DNA from 4 places in the Paenibacillus haidiansis genome. Region 1 is predicted to be linked to each of the others. Evidence: predicted binding sites of a transcription regulator. Region 1 holds the regulator's gene; each other region holds the start of a gene.
What was found. The regulator Rex, encoded in region 1, represses fermentation and respiration genes when NADH is low (regulators of the CRP and FNR family bind a similar motif). The targets are predictions, from matches to a motif close to TTGTGAAATATTTCACAA.
Positions count from the first base shown of each region.

Region 1 (4,190 bases):
TATGAAGAGCGCGAAGCTCAGACCCTCATGCTGGGCGAAGTGAATCGCGCCTTTGCCGAGGACAAGCATCTCTTGATCGAGGCGGGGACCGGTACCGGCAAATCGCTCGGGTACCTGCTGCCGGCCATTTATCATAGCGTAAAGCAAGACGAGAAGGTTATGGTCAGCACGCATACGATCAACCTTCAGGAGCAGCTGCGGGAACGGGATATCCCCCTGCTGACGGAAGCCGTGCCGTTTCCGTTTACGGCCGCGGTGTTTAAAGGAAGACAACATTATTTGTGTTTGCGCAAATTTGAACATAAAATGAATAGAAAGGACTTTGCCACACCTAAAGAAGAGGTGATAACGGCGGCCCAAATGATCGTCTGGCTGGCGCAGACGGAGACGGGGGACGACGAAGAACTCAATCTGGGAAACCGGGGCAGCGATTTCTGGGAAACGGTGGCTAGCGAATCCGATTCCTGCCTTGGCCGGTCCTGCCCGTGGTTCCGCAAGTGCTATTACCATAAGGCCAAGCATGAAGCCGGGGTGGCCGACGTGGTCATTACGAACCATTCCAAGCTGTTTACGGACATTCAGGCCGGGCATCAGCTCCTGCCGGGCTACGACCGCCTGGTCATCGACGAGGCGCACCATTTGGAGGAGGTCGCCGGCAAGCATCTCGGCTTGCAAATGAAATATTTCACCGTTGTCCATACGCTTACCCGGCTGTTTAAGGACAGCAAGACCGGACAATTGCCGAACCTGAGAACGATGCTTGGTCATGCGGAGGGCGAAAAATCGGCGGAATGGTGCTCGGTCATCGACGGATTGTATCCTTCGCTGCTCGATGTGAAAGATTGTTGGGACCGGCTGGCGGAACAATTGTTTGCGCTCATGCCGGAACGCAGTGATGCGGCCCCCGGCGACCCCGGACAATTCGTGCTCCGGCTCTTGCAGGACAAGAAGCCGAAAGTCTGGGAGGCGCTTTCCGCGATCGAGAATCAGATCTATACCACGCTTTCCGATACGATCCGCAAAGGGGAGCGTCTGCTTGCCGAGCTGAAGGACGACGACAACGATTACGGATTCGACAGTTTAGTCACCGATATCAGCGGCCTGTTCAAGGATCTGGCCGGCGAGCGCGACGCCCTGCGGTTCTTCATGAAGATGGACGATGCCAATACGGTCTACTGGCTCGAAGGAAACGGCACCTATCGCAGCAAATCTCTGCAATTGTTTGCGGTTCCGATCGATGTGAGCACGCAGCTGAAAGGATTTTTCTTCGATAAGAAGAAAAGCGTGGTCATGACTTCGGCTACGCTGTCGGTGGATAAATCGTTTCAATATATGATCGACCAGCTTGGGCTCGGGGAAGCGGCGGAACAGGAGCGGCTGCTTACGGCGATGCTTCCCTCGCCGTTCAATTACCGCGAACAGGCGCTTGTGGTCATCCCGCGTGACTTCCCCAGCGTGAAGGGCAGCGTGGGCGACGATCATTTTGTGCGTACGCTGGTGCAATCGCTGGCCGATACGGCGGTCGTCACGAAAGGCCGCATGCTGGTGTTGTTCACTTCCTACCGGATGCTAAGGCAGGTATACGATCCGCTCAAGGAGCTCTTGGCGGAGCAGGGAATTACCGTGATCGGGCAAGGCATGGACAGCGGAAGCCGGACCAAGCTGACCCGGCGCTTTCAGGGACAGAACGCCTCCGTGCTGCTGGGAACCAACAGCTTTTGGGAAGGAGTGGACATCCCTGGAGAAGCGTTGACCAGTCTCGCCATCGTCCGGCTGCCGTTTCAACCGCCCAACCATCCGCTCGTTGAGGCCAAGAGCGAACGGCTGCAGCAGGAGAAGAAGAATCCGTTTATGAAGCTGTCGGTTCCTCAGGCCGTGATCCGGTTCAAGCAAGGCTTCGGACGGCTGGTCCGGTCCTCGCAGGACCGCGGGATCGTGGTCGTTTACGATACGCGCATCTTGGAATCTTACTACGGAAAGTATTTTTTATATTCTTTGCCTGGACCGAAGATGGAGCATATGCCGCTTGGGCAGATGGTTCCTCGCATTTCGGAATGGCTGGATGTATAAAGAGCGAGATTTATAAAGAGTGATGAATAAGAGCGGTAATTGTTGTTCAAATCGCGCCAAATAGGGGGATAACCAATGAAAACGGAAAAAATTTCGGATGCTGTAGTACGCAGATTGCCGGTGTATTTGCGGTTTCTCAATGAATTGAGCCGCCGTGAAGTTCCGACGGTATCGTCCCAGGAGCTGGGACAGAAGCTGGATCTCAATCCGGCGCAAATCCGCAAGGATCTCGCGTATTTCGGCGATTTCGGCCGCAAGGGGATCGGCTACGATGTGCCCTATCTGATCGAAAAGATCAGGCAAATTCTCAATTTGGACCAGCAGATCAACGTCGCTTTGATCGGTGCCGGTAATCTCGGTCAGGCGCTGTCCAATTACAATGCTTACGTCAAGGACAATATGAAAATTGTGGCCGTTTTTGATTCATCGCCCGCCAAAATCGGCACCATGATCAACAACATCGAGATTCAGCCGATCGAAGAGCTGATCGAAACCGTAAAGAAGAAAAATATCCGTATCGGCATTATTACGGTACCGGACGTAGAGGCACAACGCGTGGCCGACCAGCTTATCGAAGCGGGGATCGGGGCGATCCTCAATTTTGCTCCGATCATCATCAAGGCCCCGGCCGAAGTGCGCGTGCATGCGGCCGATTTCACAACCGATTTGATGAGCTTGGCGTATTATTTGGATGGGGGAAAGGAAACAACCAATGACGACTCGAAAATGGCTGATTAAAGATGGAACTTTTGCCGTACTTGACCGGGAAAACCCGGTTCTTCGCGGCTATATGCTGATTGAAGGCGACACGATCGCCTATATCGGCGAAGACCGGCCTGTGGGAGCGGAAGGAGCCGAAACGTTCGACGGCAAAGGCCTGCTGTTTCTGCCGGGCCTGATCAACACCCACGGCCATGCCGCGATGTCCCTGCTTCGCGGTTATGGCGACGATATGGTGCTGCAGCAGTGGCTGCAGGAGAAAATGTGGCCGATGGAAGCTAAATTTTCGGGAGAAGACGTGTACCGGGGCACGGCACTGTCGGTTCTGGAAATGCTGAAAGGCGGGACGACGACGTTCCTCGATATGTACGACCATATGGATCAAGTGGCAGCCGTAGTCGAGCAGTCGGGCATCCGCGCCGTGCTGACGCGCGGCGTGATCGGTTTGTGTCCGCCGGATGTGCAGCAGCAGAAGCTGGATGATGCGGTGGCCTTCGCCAAGAACTGGCACGGCAAGGCGGACGGGCGGATTACGACGATGATGTCTCCGCACGCGCCTTATACCTGTCCTCCGGATTATATCGAGAAAATCGTACAGGCGGCGCATGATCTGAATCTTCCGCTTCATACGCATATGTCGGAAACGCGCGCCGAAGTCGAGCAGAATGTGGCCGATTACGGCGTTCGTCCCGTTCAGCATCTGCTCAATCTCGGCTTGTTCAGCCGCCCGGCACTGCTGGCGCACGCCGTGCATTTGACCGACGAGGAAATCGGGATTTTAGCGGATCACCATGTCGCCGTGTCCCATAATCCGGGCAGCAATCTCAAGCTGGCAAGCGGCGTGGCGCGCGTGCCCGAGCTGCTTAAGGCCGGGGTCACCGTCTCGCTCGGCACGGACGGTCCGGCCAGCAACAATAACCTCGACATGTTCGAAGAGATCCGCCTGGCGGCCCTGATCCATAAGGGAGTTTCGGGCGACCCTACGGCCGTTCCGGCAGCGGAAGCGCTCCGAATGGGCACGGAATACGGAGCTAAATCGCTCTTCCTGTCCGATACGGGCAAGCTCGCCGCCGGGATGAAGGCGGATTTCATCGCGCTGGATACGGAGCAGGCTCATTTCCTGCCGCGGACCGATTATATTTCGCATGCGGTTTACTCCGCCGGTCCGAAGGATGTAGAGCATGTCTGGGTGAACGGCAAGCAGGTCGTCAAGCACGGAGAATGCCTGACCTTGGACGAAGAGAAAGTGCGGTTCGAAGCGCAGGCGGCTTTTGAGGGCTTGCTCGCTCGATGATTAATCCGGCATTGGGGAAAGGAAGAGAGGCTTGAGAAACAGAACCAAATGGATCCTGCTCTCCATTGTGATTTTGGCGCTCGTGCTCATCGGCCTTCACCGTTAT
Region 1 covers NZ_JAZHPZ010000001.1:136,437-140,626, reverse strand. The annotation lists gene dinG (ATP-dependent DNA helicase DinG) at 1-2,070, shown strand, start outside; gene V3851_RS00600 (redox-sensing transcriptional repressor Rex) at 2,146-2,808, shown strand; gene V3851_RS00595 (amidohydrolase) at 2,783-4,084, shown strand; gene V3851_RS00590 (cell wall elongation regulator TseB-like domain-containing protein) at 4,116-4,190, shown strand, end outside.

Region 2 (4,190 bases), on a different contig from region 1:
AGGCGTTAAATCACGTTTCATTGTTTGCACTTCCTTTCTGGTTGTCTGCTGCTACCATTCTAAATGCGATTTGTTTACCAGTTTCACGTGACGCTTCATTTCTTAATTGTCTTGTTGCAGCAATTTTTGCACTAATTTCAAGCGTGACTTTCCTCAGTTCGGAAATCAGTAATTTTTCGCGTTCCTCCAAAAACTCAATAAAAGATTCCATTGCTGCTTCGTGTGCAGTAGATACGATTAATTCCGCATCTGGAGCATTCATCTGAATATCCCCAAGAATTTTCTGAGCAATTCCCGTTACAAGCTCATGCTGCTCATGCAAGGATCTGGCCACATAAATCCTCCTCTCCACATAGAATTCCAATCAGAAGTAAATATTCAGTTTTCAAGGATCAGGTTGCCTTAAACCTGTTGTTAGATCATGATGTGTGGTAATATCTTGATAAGGTTTCCTATCTATCATTATTTTATTTCGGATATCCGAACTTGTCAATAAATTTAATTCTGAAATCAGATATTTACACTGAAATCCGAATTTCCCTGGGAGGATCAATTCATATGGGCACAATTGGTGAAAGGATAAAAGGCAAACGAAAAGAACTGAAGCTTACGCTAAAAGACATAAATAAATTGACTGGCATATCCACTGGAAATATGAGCGATCTTGAAAATGACAAATACGCTCCCTCTGTTGCAAATTTATTGCTCATCAGCAAAGCGCTCTCTGTTTCAATAGATTGGCTTGTGACAGGAAAAGAATATCAGATATCCGAACATGTTGTTCAGCCTACGACTCAAACTGCAAGTGGCGATTCAATTTCTCCTGCTGATCTGGAACTTTTAGCAAAATTTCATCAATTGACCGAAAAGGAACAAGTGAAGATTGAAGGAATGATAATGGGGATACTGATGGCGCGTGAGGATATACGTCAAACATCGGTCACGCAGAAGTCTTCTTCCTCGATGAATACAGAAAGACGAGAAGAAGGCGCAGCAAAAAGTGAGTCCGCCTAATTTTTTTGTATGCAATGATAGGTTTTCCTATCTTATGCTGAAGAATTGCTCTTACCTTAATCATTAACAAAAGATAGTTGTGAACCCGCGCAAATAAAGCAATTCCGCACAATTTGCCAGTCTGTACAAATTGAAGAATTGACCAACTATAAAGTCGCGTTTTTTGACTCTTACTTAGCCTCTATTTATTCGAAATAATGTGCAGTTCCTTGTCCCATTGAAACAATGCTAATTTTTATTTAATAAAAGTCCGAAAACCCGCGTCACAACTGCAATGGGACACTTTTTTGTGTGAATTGTTAAAATGTCACTTTGCTTGGATAAAGAAAATCCACTTTAAATTAGTGGTTTGTATTTTTTATAACGCAATAATATAAAGAGCTAAATCACCGAAAGTCCTTGATTTATTTAGGTTTCTTTGAACTAGGTAATCTTCGCGTTAATGAATTTAACAATGACTAACGCCCCGTTATAACGCGGCGACATTTTTTGAGTCATACATATTCTGGTCTAATGTGAACTGGACTCAAAAAAAGCGCGAATCCCTTATCCCGAAAGGGTTTCGCGCTTTTTTTCTTTCAAAATTCGAAAGTACGTGACCGTTTTTTTCTTCTCAAGATTACTGTCATAGTTTTTCTAATATTATCTCGTCTAATCCCTTATAGTATCGGCGTTTCCCGTGTTTTCCCGGTTCTTTTTTTGTCACTTACTATTTGTCAAATATCTTGAGAGTGTACACAAGGGAAGCGAAAACAACCCTTTCCTGTGACGGCCATCACTTCAACATTGACGGATTCACGAAGCCGGGAACCCTGATTCCATCAGTCCTTTTATTTTGTGACTAGTATCACAATCTTGGTTTCCTGCATTGATATAATGATCGCGAAAACTTAAATTTTTAATAACAGGAGGGCTTTAGTATGAGCCAGGACTTCAAAACAACGATCAATGCTACGGAATATCCGCCGCAATTAAAACATAAAACGATTTTTGCGGCATACAGCGCCTTGCAGCCGGGAGAAGCGATGCTGCTGGTAAACGATCATGATCCCGTACCGCTGCGCTTCCAATTTGAGGCCATGCATCCGGGACAGTTCACTTGGGAATATATCGAGCAAGGTCCTACAACATTCCAAGTCAAAATCGGCAAAAACTAACGGGCAGGGGGTAGTTGCCCATGGCAACCGTCACGGTGGTTGATGAGAAAACAATCAAAATCTCCGTCGATCTGGAAGACGCATTAAACATGATTGCGGAGGCGGAAAGCAATCTGGAGCGATACGCCGCTGAAATTTTGACGATCGCCGAAAAGATGCCGGAATTTCAATATACTTACTTCTGCTTCTATGCCTATGATACGGCGATGCTATTTGAGAAGATGCTGGGGATCGATCCGAAGCAATATTTATCCTTTTCTTTGGATGCTCCCGACTCGTTCTTCTATACGCTGTACGGCGGGATGAAAGGTCTTAGCGGCGTGGCCCGTCTGGCCAACACGCTGACGATGGAGTATGGCGGACAGGAGGTGAATGAATAATGGCTACGGAGAACCGTTCCGCGGATGGGATCGTGGAGCTCGACGTACGTCCGCAGCTTAGGGCCGGCGAGGAGCCTTTCAGCATTATCATGGAGACGTTTGACCGGTTGCAGCCGGGTGAAACCTTTGTATTGCACGCGATCATGAAACCGGCGCCGCTGATTCCTCTGCTTGAAGGCAAGGGATATCGTGCAGCTTGCGAACAGCTTGCGGACGATCACTGGAAAGTAACATTTGTGCCGAAAAATCAATAACTGTTATAAAGGCTTGTGTCTTAAGCGGCGCTCCGCTTAAGCACAGGCCTTTTTTATTGGAGATTTGGATGAATTATGAAACGGGGCAGCAGAATAACTTTTTGGGATTCAAGCAAAATAACGCAAAAAGGAGGTTTTTTGCATTATGAATTCCAAAAACTTTTTCCGGTTTATCATATTCGTCCTGCTGACCGCCTTGGTTTTTTCGCTCACGGCATGCAATACGAATCAAACGGCAAACCGTTCGGCGAAATCGTCCAAAACACAAAACGTGCAATCGAAAAGTACAAAGGCGAACAAGGCCAAATCCCAAAAATCGCAAGCGAAGCAACCTAAAGCGAATCAGGCCAAGTCCCCGGGCGCCAAACAAAGCGGGAAACAGACTTCGCATTTGTACAGCACACCTCCCATTAAGCGTAAGCCGCTGCCGATGCAAATTTCGGACAAGGTCACCAAAACGAACGGTGTGCAAAAGGCGACGGTGATCGTTCACAATAATGACATCGTGGTCGGACTGGACACCAAGGGCTCCAATCCCACGATTGTCGAAGAGAATGTCCGCCACCAAATCAAGGTCAATTATCCCCAATACGCGGTCCATGTGACCAGCGACCAAAAGCTGCATGCCAAGATCAAGAAATTGAATACCAAGATGAACGGAGCCAAACCCGTCAAAACGCTCACCAAAGACATTAAGACGGTCATTGCGGATATCGGAAAAACGGTGCGTGCGCCATTCAAAAAATAACCGGTGAAAATCAAAAATAACCTCATTAACGCCGCCCTATTAAATCGGCACTTAATGAGGTTATTCGCATCCGTTATTCTCTCAGCGCCTTCGGTATGTAGGCGCAGTACGGGTCGCTCTCCAGGTAATCGCCGGTTACCGCGTAAGCTCTTGCCCGGGAACCGCCGCAAAGCTGCTTGAATTCGCATGCCCCGCATTTGCCTTTCAGCAGCGATTTATCGCGCAGCTCCTGCAATATCGGAGAATTTCTATAAATATCCGCCAGCGAAGATGCTCTGACATTCCCGCATTTTACGGGGAGAAAACCGCTGGGATACACATCGCCGACATGACTGATGAAGACGAATCCGTCCCCGTCATTCACTCCTTTGGGCGAACGGCCCAGGAGGTCCTTGCGCTTGACCGGCGTCGGCGCCGCGCTCTCCGCGGCCTCCAGCTTCTTCTGCTGCAGGAAAACCCGCCGGTAATGAGGGGCTTCCGTCGCCTTGACTCCGTAAGGCATCTCCCGCTGCAGACGGGCCAGCCATTCCATCACGCGTTCGTGCTCTTCCGCCGATATCATGTCGCTCACCATGCCTCTTCCCGTAGGGACGAGGAAAAAGACGCTCCACAGGACGGCGCCCATCTCCTTGACCAG
Region 2 covers NZ_JAZHPZ010000019.1:47,144-51,333, forward strand. The annotation lists gene V3851_RS23845 (helix-turn-helix domain-containing protein) at 1-21, opposite strand, end outside; gene V3851_RS23850 (hypothetical protein) at 11-334, opposite strand; gene V3851_RS23855 (helix-turn-helix domain-containing protein) at 559-1,014, shown strand; gene V3851_RS23860 (DUF2249 domain-containing protein) at 1,935-2,171, shown strand; gene V3851_RS23865 (hypothetical protein) at 2,192-2,551, shown strand; gene V3851_RS23870 (DUF2249 domain-containing protein) at 2,551-2,805, shown strand; gene V3851_RS23875 (YhcN/YlaJ family sporulation lipoprotein) at 2,951-3,553, shown strand; gene V3851_RS23880 (TIGR04053 family radical SAM/SPASM domain-containing protein) at 3,627-4,190, opposite strand, start outside.
Region 2: a site for Rex is predicted at 1,850-1,867, ahead of V3851_RS23860 (DUF2249 domain-containing protein). Genes of this name have one in related genera too.

Region 3 (4,190 bases), on a different contig from region 1:
TTTCCAGGCAGCCCATTTGGCCGCAGCCGCACTGGATCGCTTCCAGATCCGGTACGACAGCCATATGGCCAAGCTCGCCGGCCATGCCTGAAAAGCCCTGATAGATCTTGCCGTCGATAATAATGCCGCCGCCGACACCGGTTCCGAGCGTATAGCAGACGCAGTTGTCGACGCCTTTGCCCGCGCCGCCCCAGGCTTCGCCCAAGGCCGCCACGTTGGCGTCATTGTCTATTTTGACCGGCTTGCCGAGTCGCTGCTCCAGAATTTCACGGATATGAAAATCCTTCAAACCTACATTTGGCGCCAAAATAATAATGCCCTCGCGCACGTTCGTGAAGCCGGCGACACCGGCACCTACACCGGCAACTTGCTCCCACTCAAAAGGGGACTGCTCCACGATCAAACGAACATAGCGTTCGATGTTGTTGACGATCGTCTCGGCACCCTTCTCGGTTTCGGTGGGCCCTTCATAAGTATGAAGAAGCTGCCCTTCTTCATTGCAGATGCCGACTTTAATCGCCGTTCCGCCCAGGTCAACACCAATGTAGATTTTTTCAGACATTGTACAAGCCACCTTTTTTCTCATAATAATCGGATTATTCCTACGTACCAACTATAAGCGAACCTCCCGCTTCGGTCAAGCGAAGCGGGAGGGCGGAAATCCAGTAGGCACAAGGCCTCCCGGTAAGTGATAAAGATCATAAGTGCTGGTAATTTTCGTGCAAATTGGCGTTATTTAAAAACAATTCGCCCCGGCTCCCGCATCGGGGGAACCGGAGCGATCCTATTTTCAGGAGAGAATCCGCTTCTGGCCTTCGAGGGCCCGGATTGGAGCGATATTTTGCGTAAATTCCAGAGTACCGAGATACCGTCCGTCCTCATCGCGGACCGCAAAGTACCGGATATACACGAATTTGTCCTTGACCGGAATCCAGAAGTCCTCGCTGTCCTTTTTGCCGGATTTGAAGTCGGCCAGCAGCTGCTCTACGACATGGACGCTTTGCGGCGGGTGGCAATTCTGCACCGTGCGGCCGATGACCGCTTTGGTGCGGGCGAAGATCCGCTCCTTGCCGTGGGAGAAATAACGGACCACATCGTTCTCATCGATAAAGGTCAGATCGACGGGCAGATGGTTGAGAACCGTTTCAAGCTGTTCCACCGAGAGAATCCCGGTTTGGAACCGCACGTAGCCTTGCGGCGCCTGACCGCTCTCTTCCGTCCCGGCTTCCGCGCTCTCCGTGTCCGGGAGCGGCTCGCGCTTAGGAATCCACTCCGCCTCGGGAGCCGTCAGGCAGAAGCCGATCTCCTCGCTTTCGCGGGCGATTTTGACCCATTCGTCTTCGGTCAGCTTCTCCAGCGCCATCGGAAGCAAGATATTTTCCTCTTTGAAAATCATCGCGTTGACTTCCTGGATAATCCGCTCGATGTCGGTGCATAGGGTCTCCCGGTCTCCATCGTAGGATGTCAGCTTGGCTTTAACCTCCTTGATCATCGCTCGGATGCCGTCGTCGATGCCCCACATGACCTTGGTCGGCCCATAAATCCCGTACTTCTCCAAATAGGGGAAGAGCAGATTTTCCTTCCGGCTGTAGTGCTTGTCGAGATCCAGCAGCAGGCTCAAATCCTCCAGCAGCTTAAAGATCACGTCCTCGGAATCTTCCTTGCGGAATTTGTCCAGATGCAGCGAAAGCTTGAAATTGACCAGCCGTTCGATTTCGCGGTTCTCAAGCTTGAAGGTGTGCACCGGATGCCCGGGTTGTTCCTCCGCCCGGTCCGAACGGTGAATTTCCCCGATCGAGCCCTTAAAAATCTCCGTATGTACGGAGCAAAGCCGCTGCACCTCTTCGACCGGAATGCCTTCCTCCTCCATCAGCGCGTGCTCCATCGCGGAAATTTCCGCGACCGTGACATCGCCGACCGCTTCTTCAAAGCGCGCCTTCACTTCCTCCACGCTCTTGCCCTGGTGCAGCTCCTTGATGATCTCCTTCAGCAGCGCTTGGCGGCGCGATTGCTCCGGTACACTGTGCTCCCGGTTGTTGATAAGTTCGCTCATCATTCGCTCCCCTTTCATCATATTTCGGCAACCTCACCAATCCGCTTGGTTCGCAGGCCAGTTGCTTTGGCTCCGGCCTTTTCGTTTGCACTTTGCGATATATGCGATTTAAAATAACTAAAATTTAAGTGATAACTGTTCTCGCTTAGAAATTAGCATAGCGGGTTTTGCGAACTTGTGATTGTAATCACAAATTAAAAAATGTTGTCCGCGACAGTTTATTTTTCCTCACCAATTTGCCACAATAGAGTCGTTAAGCGCCCGAAGGCCGGAAAGGAAGAAGAATTCCAATGATGATATCAAATAAAAATATTTTGTATATCGAAGACGACCGGGAAATCGGAGCATGGGTGAATGCCGATTTAACCGAGCGGGGCTACACCGTTACCTGGCTTACCAGCGGGGAACGGGCCGTGGAGGAAGCCGCCTCGTGCCACCTTGCGATCCTGGACGTCATGCTGCCGGGACTCGACGGCTTCACCGTCGGGCAGCGGCTGAAAAAGCAGTACCCGGCACTCCCGATCCTGATGCTGTCCGCCCGGACCTCGATCGACGACAAACTGCAGGGGCTGCAGTTCGCCGACGACTACCTGACCAAGCCGTTCCATCCCGATGAGCTGGCGGCGCGGGTAGAAGTGCTGCTCCGGCGCAGCGGTACCGCCTCCCCCGAACCGCTGGAGCTTCGCCATTTGCTCGTTTACGAGCGGGAAAATTTGATCAAGGACCGGGAGAATGGAGAAGAGATTGTGCTGACCGGGAAGCAATTCCACATTTTCCAATACCTGCTGAGACATTTGGGGCAAATCATGACCAAGGAGCAAATCTATGAAGCCGTATGGGGAGAGCCCTATCTGGAAGGAGATAAAACCTTGATGGTCCATATCCGTCATTTGCGCGAAAAATTGGAGCGCGACCCCGCCAATCCGGAAATCATCGAGACGATCCGCGGAATCGGGTACAGGGTGCGGGCATGAGAGAATCGCATGACCCCCGGAGGAAAAAATCCCGATTCCGCAATTCGCTGCTGTCGCGTTATATCATCATCATCTGCATCGCGCTCGTGCTCATCCCGCTGCTGATACCGTTGAGTTTGTCCGCGTCATGGCTCGTGTCCCGGCTGGTGTTCCCCGCAACACCCAACGAGGTTACGCCGGCTCTTCCGTACTACGGCTCCGGCATGACTCTTGAAGAAATGTGGCACAATGAGGCCTTGTCGCTGAACGGAAAATCAGCGGAAGAGATCGATACCAGGCTGAAGGAATTGAAGGCGAAATACCCCGAGGCTGCGATGTTTTGGGTCGACGCGGAAGGCACGACACATGTGCGGCTGCCGGAGCGAAGCGATATTCCGTCCAAGTGGACGCCGGAGGACGCCGTCGATTACATGAAAAAGGCCGTGAGCGGCGAGCCGTTTACCGTTGTCGCTTTTATCGGCGGAGACGAGGAATCGACCGGACAAGGGTTTATGTCGTTTGAACTTTCCCGCGAATATATGAAGCATTCGACGGGAGGCTCCGGGAGAGACACCCGGTTCTACGGCTTCTTTATGTTTTTGATGTTCGCCTTCTTCATTCTGCTGTCCTATTTGTTCTTCCGCGATATCCGCAAGCGGCTGCTCCGTTTGGAATCCGCCATGACCTGGACGGGGCCGAACGGGCTGCCGGTCAAAATTCCGATGGGCCGCCCGGATGAGATCGGCCGCCTGGAGCAAGCCTTCAATCATATGATTGACGAGCTGGATTACAGCCGGCGCCGCGAGCATGAAGAAGAGGAGTTGCGCAAAAATTTGATCGGTAATTTATCGCATGATTTGCGGACGCCGCTGACCGTTCTTGGCGGTCAGCTGTATTCGTTCCGCAAGGAGCCGTTGTCCGAGCAAGGGCGGCAGTCCCTGGCCCTGATGGAGAGCAAAATCGAGGATCTCGGCGGGCTGATCGACCATTTGCTCGACTACAATCTGCTCACGAGCGGACGGTACGCCTTGACGCTGGCCGAGCACGACGTTCTGCGCATTGTCCGGATGAGCGCGGCCGCCTGGTACCCTCTGTGGGAGAAGGCGGGCATCGAGGCCGACATCGAGCTGCCGGAGGAGGAACCGCTCATGTGGACGATCGACGAGCAGGGTTTCCGCCGCGTG
Region 3 covers NZ_JAZHPZ010000024.1:29,197-33,386, reverse strand. The annotation lists gene V3851_RS25700 (ROK family glucokinase) at 1-562, opposite strand, end outside; gene V3851_RS25695 (DUF438 domain-containing protein) at 791-2,053, opposite strand; gene V3851_RS25690 (response regulator transcription factor) at 2,347-3,027, shown strand; gene V3851_RS25685 (HAMP domain-containing sensor histidine kinase) at 3,024-4,190, shown strand, end outside.
Region 3: a site for Rex is predicted at 2,229-2,246, ahead of V3851_RS25695 (DUF438 domain-containing protein). Genes of this name have one in related genera too.

Region 4 (4,190 bases), 180 kb from region 1:
CGAACAAAGTAATCCCTTACTGGACCGAATGGGGCAAATACGCGGCCGATCATCATGTCAAAATCGGGCTGGAGCTGCACGGCGGTTTCTCCGTGCACACGCCGGCAACCCTGCTGCGCCTGCGCGAGGCCGCGGGAGAAGCGATCGGCGCCAATCTCGACCCGAGCCATATGTGGTGGCAGGGGATCGATCCGGTGCAAGCCATTTCCATCTTGGGCCGGGCGGGAGCAATCCATCATTTCCATGCCAAAGATACGACGATCGATCCGGTTAACGTCAATCGTTACGGAATTACGGACATGCAGCCGTACACGGCGATGCTGGACCGGGCTTGGCAGTTCCGTACGGTGGGCTTCGGCCATGATCTGAAAACTTGGGCCGATATCATCAGTGCGCTGCGCCTGCACGGCTATGATTACGTGGTAAGCATCGAGCACGAAGACGGTCTGATGTCGACGGAGGAAGGATTCACGAAGGCTGTCAAGAACCTGCAACAGGTTCTGATCGAGGATTCGGGCACGGAGATGTGGTGGGTATAAGTTGCCGCAATCCGAATATACTTAGCATTAGCGGCCGCCGTCCGGCGGCCGTTTTTCACTCTGTAAGCACTTACATATTTTGGACCGTCTTCAGTTTGAGTAGGGGTTTTTTCCTGGCGGGCGGATATTGTATAATCTAAAATAACATGGGCTGGCATAATCTAAGCGTGTTCATTCCTCCGGAAATATGCTATGATGTAATATACTAACTAATCGTAAGTTTAGCATCGTAAAATTTGTGTTCTTTTATTTATGAGGTGAATTCACATGGAAGAAAATCAGTTCGCGATGTGTCCCCGCTTCGAGTCGGCGTTCGTGATTCTGGGGAAGCGCTGGAACGGTCTGATCATCCGGACATTGATGAGCGGGCCCAAGCGTTTCAAGGATATTTCGAACGGGATTCCGGCAATGAGCGACAAGATGTTGTCCGAACGCATGAAGGACCTGGAGAATGAAGGGATCGTGGCCAGACATGTTTACCCGGAGACGCCCGTACGGATCGAATACGAACTGACGGAGAAGGGCAGGGCCCTAAGCCCGGTAATGAACGAGGTGCAATGCTGGGCTGAGCAGTGGATTAAGTGAAGGGCGTGCCGTTTTCCCGTGGCGGAAGCGGCACGAATTATAATGAAAGTGGGTGTACTTGTGGCTGAGGTAATCGTAATCGGAGCGGGCCCTGCGGGAGCAAGCGCGGCATTGTTTCTGGCTAAAGCGGGGAAGGAAACCCTGGTGCTGGACAGCAATACCAGTATGACGAAGCGGGCTTGGATTGAAAACCATTATGGGGCAAAAGACATTTCCGGGCCGGATCTTTTGAAAATCGGTCGGGAGCAGGCCCAGAAGTTCGGAGCCAAATTTATCGAAGAGAAAGTCACGGTCGTGGATACGAACGGTGGATCAAGAGTCACGGTAAAAACGGAATCCGGCCGCAGCTACGAGGCTTCGCATGTGATTTTGGCAACCGGAGCCCTCACGGATCTCGCGGGTGCGATCGGGCTTGAGCTGAAGGAAGGCAGAGAGCCGAGAATCAAGACCGTCATCGCGACGGACGGTAACGGACGCACCAGCAATCCCCGCATTTGGGCCGCAGGCACGGTCGCCGGCGTAAGCGTTCACACGATTATAACGGCGGGGGACGGGGCCAAAGTGGCGATTGAACTCATCAGTGAATTGAACGGAGACCGTTATGTGGATCATGACGTATTGAAGGCTTAGTATCATTTAAATCGGAATCTCTAAGGGCTGCCGGAAGTAGTGAGACTACGGAAGGCGGCCCTTTTTGTGCTCCGTGCACATGCACTGCGCTAAAATCGACAAAAAGCTTGTGACTGGAATCACAAGCTTCATTTTCAGGGTGCGATAGGCTAAATTTAGTATTTTGAAATGGAGTTCTTTTAGGATCAAAGTTTAATTGCGTTAGGAGGGGAACAGGTATGACTGAGCGCAAACGGCAATTTGACAAGGAAGACTTAGTCCGCGATATCGTGCTGGGGTTCCCGAAATCGGCGGATTATTTCCGTCGCCGCAAAATCGATTTTTGCTGTGGGGGCAACCGCTCTCTTCAGGCGGCCGCAGCGGAAAGAGGGATCGAGGCCGAGGAACTGGTCGCCGATTTGACGGAACTCGCGGCGGCTCATCCGCAAGCGGAAGAAAGGGATGCATGGGAGGAAGCGGATTCCCGGTCCTTGATCGAGCACATCGTCAATAAGCATCATGCGTTTTTGCGGGAAGAATTGCCTGAGCTGCAAAAGAGCGTGACGAAGGTCGCGCGCGTTCACGGCGAACATGATCCTCATTTGCTTGAAGTGCAGCAATTGTACGGACAGCTTCGCGACGAATTGCTGGAGCATACCGCCAAGGAAGAGGCGGAAGTGTTTCCGAAGATGATCAACTGGGAGCTTGGTCAAGAGGAAGAGGTTCTCGGCAAACTGCGGTCCGCGATCGACGAGCTGGAGGATGAGCATGAGGGAGCGGGGCGGATTCTCAAAAGGCTGCGGGATATTACCGGGGATTATCAACCGCCGGCTCACGCCTGCACGACTTACCGGACGACCTACGCCCGGCTGGAAGAGCTGGAAGGGATGACATTTACGCATATTCACCTGGAAAATAATATTCTTTTTCCGCGCTACTCGGAAGTCTGAATCATAGATTTACAGCCTTCTCTGTTTTTCCTTGTGGAAAACAGAGAAAAATTTGAACAAATATGTGATAAGTTTCACATTTAGTGTGAAATAAATCACAATTTAATTAGAATTTTAAATATATAATTTTGGTATGAAGTTGGAAACCGATTAAAGCAGAAGTCATGGAGCAAACGGATATTGAAGGAGGCAATTCTGAGATGGAAACAGCCAAAGAGAAGCTGGTCGTCATCGGCAACGGGATGGCAGGGATCAGCACCGTAGAGCAAATTTTGAAATTAACGACCAAATTCGACATTACCGTGTTCGGGAGCGAGCCGCATCCCAATTATAACCGGATCATGCTTTCCTATGTTCTGGAAGGCAGCAAAACGCTGGACGATATTGTGCTCAATGATTTGAACTGGTACAAGGATAACGGAATTACCCTGCATACGGGAACGACCGTCGCCAAGATCGACGAAAGCCGCAAAGAGGTAGTTGCTGCGGACGGCCTGCGGGTGCCTTACGACAAGGTGCTGATCGCCACGGGCTCGAATTCGTTTATTCTGCCGATTCCGGGCGCGGATAAGGAAGGCGTCGTCGGCTTCCGCGATATTGCGGACTGCAATCAGATGCTGGAAGCGGCCAAAACGTACCGGACCGCCGCTGTCATCGGCGGAGGCCTGCTCGGGCTGGAAGCGGCCAAAGGGCTTGTTCAGCTCGGCATGGACGTGACGGTCGTCCACCTTATGGAAGATTTGATGGAGCGCCAGCTTGATCATCAGGCGGCCTCGATGCTGAAGGCCGAGCTGGAACGCCAGGGCATCAAATTCAAAATGGGCGCGCAAACCGTCGAACTGCTCGGCGACAAGCGGGTCAGCGGCCTCCGGTTTGCCGACGACACGGTGCTGGATGCCGAATTCGTTGTCATGGCGGTGGGTATCAAGCCGAATGTGGCGGTGGCCAAGGAGAGCGGAATTGAAGTCGGCCGGGGGATTGTAGTCAACGACTACCTGCAAACCTCGATGGAAAATGTGTACTCGGTCGGCGAATGCACCGAGCACCGCGGCGTCTGCTACGGCCTTGTAGCCCCGCTGTTCGAGCAGGGCATGGTGCTGGCGAAGCATATCAGCGGCATTGACACCGCGCCTTATGAAGGCTCGGTCGTATCGACCAAGCTGAAAATTTCCGGAGTCGACGTGTTCTCGACCGGCGAGTTTATCGACGGGCCGGAGCATACGGTGATCGCAAACAAGGACGATTGGAAGCGGACCTACAAAAAAATACTGCTCAAGGACGGCGTCATGGTCGGTGCCGTACTGTTCGGCGATATTACGGACTCGGCGGAACTGCAAAAGCTGATCAAGCAAAAAACGGTCATGACCGACGAGTTGTACGCTTCGCTCATGGGCACCGGCTGCTGCGGCGGGGGCAAAAAGAGCACCTCGGTCGAAAATATGGCCGATGAAGAGATCGTCTGCGGCTGCAACGGCGTCACCAAGGGGACGATCGTGGATGTCATTAC
Region 4 covers NZ_JAZHPZ010000001.1:320,421-324,610, reverse strand. The annotation lists gene V3851_RS01585 (sugar phosphate isomerase/epimerase family protein) at 1-539, shown strand, start outside; gene V3851_RS01580 (winged helix-turn-helix transcriptional regulator) at 807-1,124, shown strand; gene V3851_RS01575 (FAD-dependent oxidoreductase) at 1,185-1,754, shown strand; gene ric (iron-sulfur cluster repair di-iron protein) at 1,973-2,683, shown strand; gene nirB (nitrite reductase large subunit NirB) at 2,884-4,190, shown strand, end outside.
Region 4: a site for Rex is predicted at 1,862-1,879, ahead of ric (iron-sulfur cluster repair di-iron protein). Genes of this name have one in related genera too.